2 regions of the Sinorhizobium sp. genome follow, and region 2 is predicted to be linked to the other one. Evidence: predicted binding sites of a transcription regulator. Region 2 holds the regulator's gene; the other holds the start of a gene.
The links. Region 2 encodes LexA, which represses DNA repair genes until DNA is damaged. Its sites were predicted from a motif close to TGTTCNNNNTGTGTTCNG; they were not measured.
Positions count from the first base shown of each region.

Region 1: the regulator LexA is predicted to act here: its motif matches at 2,545-2,562, upstream of AC5J09_RS14250 (DNA recombination protein RmuC).

Region 1 covers NZ_JCACWC010000003.1:459,892-464,170, reverse strand. The annotation lists gene truA (tRNA pseudouridine(38-40) synthase TruA) at 129-872, opposite strand; gene fmt (methionyl-tRNA formyltransferase) at 872-1,807, opposite strand; gene def (peptide deformylase) at 1,921-2,445, opposite strand; gene AC5J09_RS14250 (DNA recombination protein RmuC) at 2,595-3,800, shown strand; gene AC5J09_RS14245 (ribokinase) at 3,904-4,279, shown strand, end outside.
Region 2 covers NZ_JCACWC010000003.1:1,714,897-1,719,175, reverse strand. The annotation lists gene AC5J09_RS20300 (hypothetical protein) at 1-456, opposite strand, end outside; partial or broken gene AC5J09_RS20295 (transposase domain-containing protein) at 519-791, opposite strand; gene AC5J09_RS20290 (hypothetical protein) at 790-1,014, shown strand; tRNA gene AC5J09_RS20285 (tRNA-Cys) at 1,157-1,230, opposite strand; gene lexA (transcriptional repressor LexA) at 1,449-2,165, opposite strand; gene AC5J09_RS20275 (hypothetical protein) at 2,386-2,550, opposite strand; tRNA gene AC5J09_RS20270 (tRNA-Ala) at 2,745-2,820, opposite strand; tRNA gene AC5J09_RS20265 (tRNA-Ser) at 3,088-3,177, opposite strand; gene AC5J09_RS20260 (hypothetical protein) at 3,372-3,584, opposite strand; gene AC5J09_RS20255 (septal ring lytic transglycosylase RlpA family protein) at 4,035-4,279, shown strand, end outside.

The sequences.
Region 1 (4,279 bases), 1.3 Mb from region 2:
CGGCATGCTCTTCGCGCTCCGTGCAGCCGCTTGCGTGAAAGGTGAACCGAGCGAGCGCCGCTTGTCCCTTCGCCCCGCGTGCGGGGAGAAGGTGGCCGGCAGGCCGGATGAGGGGCTGCTGTTTCCAGCTAGTAATCCACCCGCATGAAGTAAAGCCCGTCCGGCGGGGCGACCGGGCCGCACGCCTTGCGGTCGCGTGCTTCGAGTGCGGTCTGCAGGTCATCCGGCGTCCATTTGCCCTCGCCCACGAGCTTCAGGGAGCCCGCGAAGGAACGGATCTGGTTGTGGAGAAAGCTTTGTGCCGTGGCGCGGATTTCGATGAGCTCGCCCGCACGGGTCACGTCCAGCCGGTCGAGCGTGCGCAAGGGGCTCGTCGCCTGGCAGTGGGCCGAGCGGAAGGTGGTGAAATCGTGATGGCCGACGAGGCGCTGCGCCGCCTCGTGCATGGCGTCGTGATCGAGCGGCTTCGGCACCCACCAGGCGCGCCGCGCCTCCAGCGCCAGTGGCGACCGGCGGGAAACGATCCGATAGAGATAATGCCGGCGGATTGCAGAGAAACGCGCATCGAAATCGCCGGGGGCTTCCGCGACATCGAGGATCGAGACCCGTTCGCCGGCGAGCGCCAGATGCGCGTTGAGGGCGTTTTGCAGCGTGTACGACTTCCACTCGCGCGTGAGATCGAGATGCGCCACCTGCCCCCTGGCATGAACGCCGGAATCGGTGCGCCCGGCGCCGCGGATCGAGACCGTCTCGCGGGTGAGCGACAGGACCGCCTTCTCGATGGCGCCCTGGATCGAGGGACCGTTGTCCTGCCTCTGCCAGCCGACATAATCGGAACCGTCATATTCGACGGTCAGGCGATAGCGGGGCATCAGGCGATCCTCGCGCCGGCAGCGATGGGCGTGCCGCGCAGGAAATCGGCCGAGGCGAGCGCCTTGCCGCCCGCACGCTGCAATCTCGTCATCCGCACCGCGCCTTTTCCGCAGGCGATGCTGAGAGTATTATCAAGCACTTCTCCGGGAGCACCTTTCCCTTCCGACATCTCGGAGCCAAGCACCTTGACGCGTTCGTGGCGGCCGGCAATGTCGAGTTCGAACCAGGCGCCGGGAAAAGGCGAGAGGCCGCGGATATGGTTGTGCACGTCGGCCGCCGGCCGGGAGAAATCGATGCGGGTCTCTTCCTTCGAAATCTTGGCGGCATAGGCGACGCCCTCTTGCGCCTGCGGCGCGAGTGGAAGCTCGCCGGCCTCGAGCCTGGCCATGGCCTCCGTCATCAGCACCGCTCCGACCTGCATCAGCCGGTCGTGCAATTCGCCGGCCGTCATCGTCTCGTCGATCGGAACCGACTGCGCGAGAGCGACGGGGCCGGTATCGAGCCCCTTGTCCATTTTCATCACCATCATACCGGTCTCACGGTCGCCGGCCATGACCGCCCGCTGGATCGGCGCCGCCCCCCGCCAGCGCGGCAGGAGCGAGGCATGGCCGTTATAGCAGCCGAAGCGGGTGCCGGAGAGTATTTCCTCCGGCAGCAGCAGCCCGTAGGCAACGACGACCGCCACGTCCGCACCGAAATCCCGGAAGGTCTGACGGTCCGCGGCGTCCTTGAAGTTGACGGGCGCCAACACCGGAATGCCGAGGCGCTCGGCAGCCTGATGCACGGAGGATTTCTTGAGGTCGAGGCCGCGCCGGCCGGCCGGCCGCGGCGGCTGCGTATAGACGGCGGCGATCTCGTGACCCGCCCCGGCGAGCGCCAGGAGCGTCGGTACGGAAAATTCCGGCGTGCCCATGAAGATGATGCGAAGCGGCAAGTGGCGGCCTCCGTCTCTTTCGATTGCCCGTGAGCGGGGCGGCTCCAGCTCGAACGCGGCCGCGACGCTAGATCACAATGTTTCAGGCCGGGTCGACCTAAGACATGAACGGATCAGATCGCCTTTGCGCCGCGCGTCTTGGCCGCCTTGGTGAACCTGCGAATCACCATATCTCGCTTGAGCTTGGAGATGTAATCGATGAACAGGACGCCGTTCAGATGGTCGATCTCGTGCTGCAGGCAGGTGGCGAGCAGGCCCTCGGCCTCGACCGCCTGTTCCTTGCCCTCGCGATCGACATACTCGACCGTGATCGCGGCGGGTCGCTCGACCTCGGCGTAATAGTCGGGGATCGAAAGGCAGCCTTCCTCATAGACCGAACGCTCCTCGGACGAGCGGACGACCTTCGGATTGATGAAGACGAGCGGCTGTTTCTCCTCTCCCTCCTTCGTCACATCCAGAACCAGGAGGCGCTTCGGCACGCCGATCTGTATCGCGGCGAGACCGATGCCCGGCGCGTCGTACATGGTTTCCAGCATATCGTCGGCGAGCCGGCGAATATCGGCGTCAATGGTCTCCACCGGTGTCGACACCTGGCGCAGAACCGGATCGGGAAGAATGATGAGCGGCTTGATCGTCATGTCGATCCCCATAGCCGATCTTTCCCTCGACGCGCAAGAAAATTGCCATTGCCAAACCCGTGGCGCTCCAAGTGGGAACGACCGGCACGCGAAAATGTATGTTCTCGTTTTGATCTGGTTTTCGCACGCGAATCTGTTAGTCTGCGGCCATGGAGCCCATCCCCTTTTCCTTCGATCAGCCGCTGTTCCTCGTCGGCGCCCTGCCCGTCACGGCCGGCCTCCTCGTCACAGCCGCCGCCCTTCTCGTGGTGCTGTTCTCGGCCATTATGGTGCGGCGCGCCCGTTCGGCTCGCGCGATCGACCGCGAAGAGCAAATGTCGGCGCTCATCGCGGCGCAGACGGAGATGCAGGGACGGATCGCCGCCATGACCGAGGTGCTGGGCGCCCGGCAGGCGGAACTGAACCAGTCGCTCAGCCAGCGCATCGACGGAATGACGCATCGCATCGGCGCCTCGATCAGCGAGCAGACGAAGGCGACGCACGAAAATCTGCGGCGGCTCCAGGAGCGGCTCGCGGTGATCGACAACGCGCAGAACAACATCCAGTCGCTCGCCAAGGATATGGCCGGGCTGCAGAGCATCCTCGCCAACAAGCAGACGCGCGGCGCCTTCGGACAGTCGCGCATGGAGGCGATCGTCGCGGACGGCCTGCCGATGGGCGCCTTCGCCTTCCAGGCGACGCTTTCCAACGGCGCGCGGCCGGATTGCACCATCCGCATGCCGAACGGCCAGCCGCCGCTGGTCATCGACGCGAAGTTTCCGCTCGAGGCCTGGAATTCCATGAGGGACGCGGCGAGCGCCGAACGGCGGCAACAGGCCGCGCAGGCCTTCCGCCGCGACATGGAGGTGCATATCCGCGATATCTCCGGCAAATATCTCCTGCCGGGCGAGACCCAGGATATGGCCTTCCTCTTCGTTCCCTCCGAATTGATCTTCGCCGAAATCCATGAGCATTTCGAAGCGATCGTCCAGAAGGCGCACCGCCAGCGGATCGTCATCGTCTCTCCGTCGCTCCTGCTCCTCTCGATCCAGGTCATCCAGGCGATCCTGAAAGACGCCCGCATGCGTGAGCAGGCCCACCTGATCCAGGGCGAAGTCGTACGGCTGATGGAAGACCTCTCGCGTCTCGATGAGCGCGTACGCAAGCTCCAGGGCCATTTCGCCATGACGCAGAAGGATGTCGAGGACATCCTGATCTCCTCGGACAAGCTGACCCGTCGGGGCGCCAAGATCGAGGCGCTCGAGCTGCAGGCCGAGGCCGATCCGAGACACGGCGAAAAGCCGGGCGACGGTAGCGGGCGCCCGATGGACGGGCGCATGGGGCAATTGAAGCTGAGAGTGGTTGACGAGGACTGACGGCGTCGGGCACTCTCCGGCAAATGCGTGTGTCGCCCGAAACCCTGCAGCGGTTTGGAATGACGACAGGCGAAAAACAAAGAAGCCGACGGGACGCCTCCACATGATCACTGTTTTTGGATCCATCAACATGGATCTGATCGCCACCACCGCACGCCTTCCGAAGCCCGGCGAAACTGTTGCCGGAATGGACTTTTCCACTGCGGCGGGCGGCAAGGGCGCAAACCAGGCGCTCGCGGCACGCCGCGCCGGCGCCTCGGTGCGCATGGCAGGTGCCGTCGGCTCCGACGCCTTCGCCGAGGGCGCGCTGGCGCTGCTCAAGGAGGCCGGCACCGATCTCGATCTGACGAAGACCGTCGGCGAGCCGACCGGCACGGCACATATCATCGTCGGCGGCGACGGCGAAAACGTCATCGTTGTGGTCGCCAGCGCCAATGCACGCGTGAGCGAGGACGACGCCGCGAACGCTGTTGCAAGAA
Region 2 (4,279 bases):
CAAGTCATGTGGAGTTCGGATCTCATCAAGAAATGGGGCTGGCCATCGTTCAATAAAGGCAACAATCTCACGAATACGCGCCTTCATTTGATCACTGCCGCTTGCAAACCATCTGACGTGTTGCTCCTTTGGTGCAGTGAACTCAATTGGCTGGCTCACGATGATTTCTGGCGCATCCGCCAAAAGAGATTTGTTGCCCGCCACCAGTTCTAGCGTCGCCTTGGTTACAGATCTCATGCCAAGCCGCATGGCCGGGTGAAGGTGCATTTCTTCGTCCGGCTGATACGTGGGGAAGCAATCCGCTGCGAAAACGATGTCCTGCTCGGCTTCCTCCAGGATTCGCATGTAGGTAAACGAACCCTCTCGTCGTTCGAAGCCCAAGAGCGCCAGTCTTTCGTCGCCGACGGAGTTTAGCGCCGCAAGCAGGTCAGCTTTAATCTCTTTTTGGGTCCGCACCGTGTTTCCCTTTAACTTCCAATCACCGTCTCACAGGGCCGCAGGTCAGGCAGCTTGATCTCTTCGTCTTGACCGGCGTTAGCCTCCAACTCCTCGAGCTGCAACTCCATCTGTTCGAGAAGCCTGGCCTTGCGCTCCGAGCGGCTGCCATGGATGTCGCGCTTCAGCTTCTCGATCTCGAGCCGGAGCCGGGCAATCAGTGCATCCGAGTGCGAGTTCACCGCCTGAGCCCGAGCGGCAACGGCTTCCGCCCCACGTCGTGCCGCGCGTTTTGCGAGGATCATCGCGTGCGCACTGGTGAGGTCGTCGGCAAGCTGATCGGCCGCATCGGTCATGACGGCATGGAATCATATTCGCTCCCGCCGTGCCAGCGGTTTTGCTCATCCGGCCGACGTCGACGCCAGGTTTTTTTGCGGCATTCGCCAGTCGCCAGTCGATGCCTTCGATCAGATAGCCGAGCTGCGCCGGCCTGATCACGGCCGTGCCATCGGCCGGGCGGTTTCCAAACGAAAGCCGACCAAGCGCAAGGCAAAGAAAAATGACCCGCCGGTCTTGTAGAACGATGTTGCACGGATTTGCCGAGTGTGCCGGGAAGCCGTTGAAAATCAAGGGAATCCAGTTGCAACGAGATGCGACATCCGCATTCGCACAACACGAAGCTCTTTGCCACTTATCGCTTTGATATCATTGTGGAAAATTTTGGAGGCCTCGCCCGGAATTGAACCGGGGTACAAGGATTTGCAGTCCTCTGCGTCACCACTCCGCCACGAGGCCTCTACGATTTGCGATTTTTCAAATCGTGGCGCGGATTTAGAATGATTGCCCGCAATCCGCAAGAGGGTACATTTGGAATAGGGTCTTTTTTATTCTGTATAATATAGCTTCGGTTCTGTGGAGGCGTGGCCATAGCGCCCCAAGGCGCAATGCCCCCACTTCTAACGCGTTGAAATTGCGTACTTCCGTGAGAAACGCCTGCACACCTCGTCGGGAGGCTAGTGGTACCGCCGGATGAGGCCGACAAGCCTGCCTTGGATCTTGACCCGATCCGGACCGAATATCCGTGTCTCGTAAGCCGGATTGGCGGCTTCGAGCGCAATAGAGGCGCCCTTGCGACGGAAACGCTTCAGAGTTGCTTCCTCGTCGTCGATCAGGGCGACGACGATATCCCCGGGGGTGGCAGTGCTTCCGTTCCGGATGATCACCGTATCGCCATCGAGGATGCCGGCCTCGATCATCGAATCACCCTTGATCTCGAGAGCGTAGTGCTCGCCGCTGCCGATCATTTCGACCGGTACGGAAATATCGTGCATGTTGTTCTGGATTGCGGAAATCGGCACGCCGGCGGCAATGCGGCCCATGACCGGGACAGCGACCGACGCGATCTCGGCCGGGGGCGCCGGTTTCGGTGCGGGGGGCGGGGCCGCAGGCTTGCCCAGACTGCCTTCGATCACGCTCGGCGAAAAGCCGCGGCGGACCTGCGAAGCGCCGGCATATGCCTCCGGCAGCTTGATGACTTCGAGGGCCCGCGCGCGATTCGGTAGCCGGCGAATGAACCCGCGCTCTTCGAGTGCGGTGATCAGACGATGGATGCCCGATTTGGAGGCAAGGTCCAGGGCATCTTTCATCTCGTCGAAGGACGGCGGAACCCCGGATTCCTTCATTCGTTCATGAATGAACAGAAGCAATTCCTGTTGCTTGCGGGTCAGCATGGCGTCACTCCAGAATCGCGAAACAAATCAAGAACAGAAACTATCTGTTCCATATGTGTTCCGCAAGTGCCTAAAATTCCGTGAATACCGCTTGCTGCTGAATGCCTGCCCGCTTCTCATGCGGCGTGCGATGGCGATCGCTCGGAATCTGGGGGCAGGGGCGATACGCTCTCGCATGTTTGGCTTACAGCGGCCGGCCCAGTCGCTCGCCTATGCCATGCTAATAGGCAAGGCGCAGTCCGCCCGGCGTAAGAACGTCGAATTCAGGCTCGGGATAGGGCCCGTACCACTGAGTATAGGTCGTGTTGGTCGAGCCTGTGCTGGCGCACCCCGAAAGGGCGAAGAGGGAAAAAATTACGGCTGCCACCAAAGATTTAACAGGCATGTTTTTCTCCACTCGCGGGAGTTGCCCAGACCTCGAACGGGTCAGACTAAAACTTTCTCTCAAATCAGCTTTTTTGGCAAGCGCAGCCGAGCCGCGGCATCGCCCGGGCTCTGCAACCTGACGTCCGGCATCGGTGGATGTTAGCTCAGGTAAGATCCGTTACCTGGGTCTCCGGGCTGGACAAAAGAGGGGAATGGTGGAGTCGAAGGGAGTCGAACCCTCGACCTCCGCAGTGCGATTGCGGCGCTCTCCCAACTGAGCTACGACCCCACTGGTCACCCATTGTATAAGATTTTTCGGCCCCGCGCGCCAGTGCATTCCGTTTGCCGGCTTCACCCTTGCCGCCCGGTAGGGCACGCTGCAATTCACCCACCCGAATATCGCCCCTTCGCGATGGAGTCCCAAGCAGCTTCTTCCGCTCCGGCAGGTGACGCAGAGCGTCGGAAGGGCAGGGCAGCCACGAGCCTTGCGGCTGGGGAAGACGGCCATCAGTGACGAGAAGCTGGGAATTCCGGCGTGCCCGGATCAACTCCGAAATGGCGGAAGAGGTGGGATTCGAACCCACGGTACGCTTTCACGCACGCCGGTTTTCAAGACCGGTGCCTTAAACCGCTCGGCCACTCTTCCAGGTGATTGCGGAGCTTCGTGAAATTCGTTTCCGAGTTCTCGATAAACCGGCGATCGCTACCGGGTTTGCTGCCCATTCACCAACGGCTGGCTTTTTAGCAGCTTTGATCACAGCGTCAACTTGCTCCGGAGCATTTGCTTGCATTCGAGGCGTGCCGCGCCGCATACGCCCGTGGCACGGTTGTGGGCCATCGTCACGGGCGCCGTCCGCTGTCCGGCGCCGCAGTCGGACTTTCGTCGCCTGCCCGGGCGACGTAGGCCGCGACATCCCGACTTCTGCCGTCCAGGAGCGCCGCTCCGGCAAGCAGATAAACGGCAATCGCCAACATCGACAGGAGCATTATGCCTAGGGGGAGGCCGGTTGCCGCCCGTCGCTCCGGCGGCCCATAATCGTATCTGTCGTCCATTGCGAGATCCTCTCGGACTTGGGCCGGAGCACGGGCACCACGCCAACCGGGGACGGAGCCTCAGAGTTGCACCGACGGGAAGCTTCGGCCAGCTCTGAGGCCGCCGCACCCCGCGGCCGACGAGCCACGCGGGTGCTTATTGCGATATGTATCGGCAGGGAAACCCGGCAACGGGTTTCGGACCTTTGGCGCGCTCTATCGGACCATGGTCCAGCGACTCATTTACGTTTCGTAAACCATAGCGAGCGTTTTTTTGCCTCCGTTCGTCCTCCGGTTCGCAATTTCGCCTTGTTGTTGTCATGATTGTTCGACTGTTCCGTTTCGGGACGGCGAAATTCTCGCGGGGGGAACTACTGCACGATTGCGACGATCGTTGCGCGTTCGGTCGGATGCGCGAGCGCTGCAGGAGCGGATTTCGGGTGCGGCTTTGCGAATGATCTTGTGGGACAGATGACATCCAATAACGGTGCGGCATATCTTGTGAGGGGGCTCCGTCTCGCAGCGGTTCCGTTGCTTTGCGCGGTGCTTGCGGCCTGCGGGTCGACGTCGAGCGTCAAGAAGACCAAGTCGCGGAGCAAGGAATACTTCGCCGAGTCCGTCTATGGCGTCAAAGCCAGCCCCAGAGTCGCTACCGGAAACAACATTCCCAAGGGCGGTGGCCGCTACCAGGTAGGGAAACCCTATCAGGTCAAGGG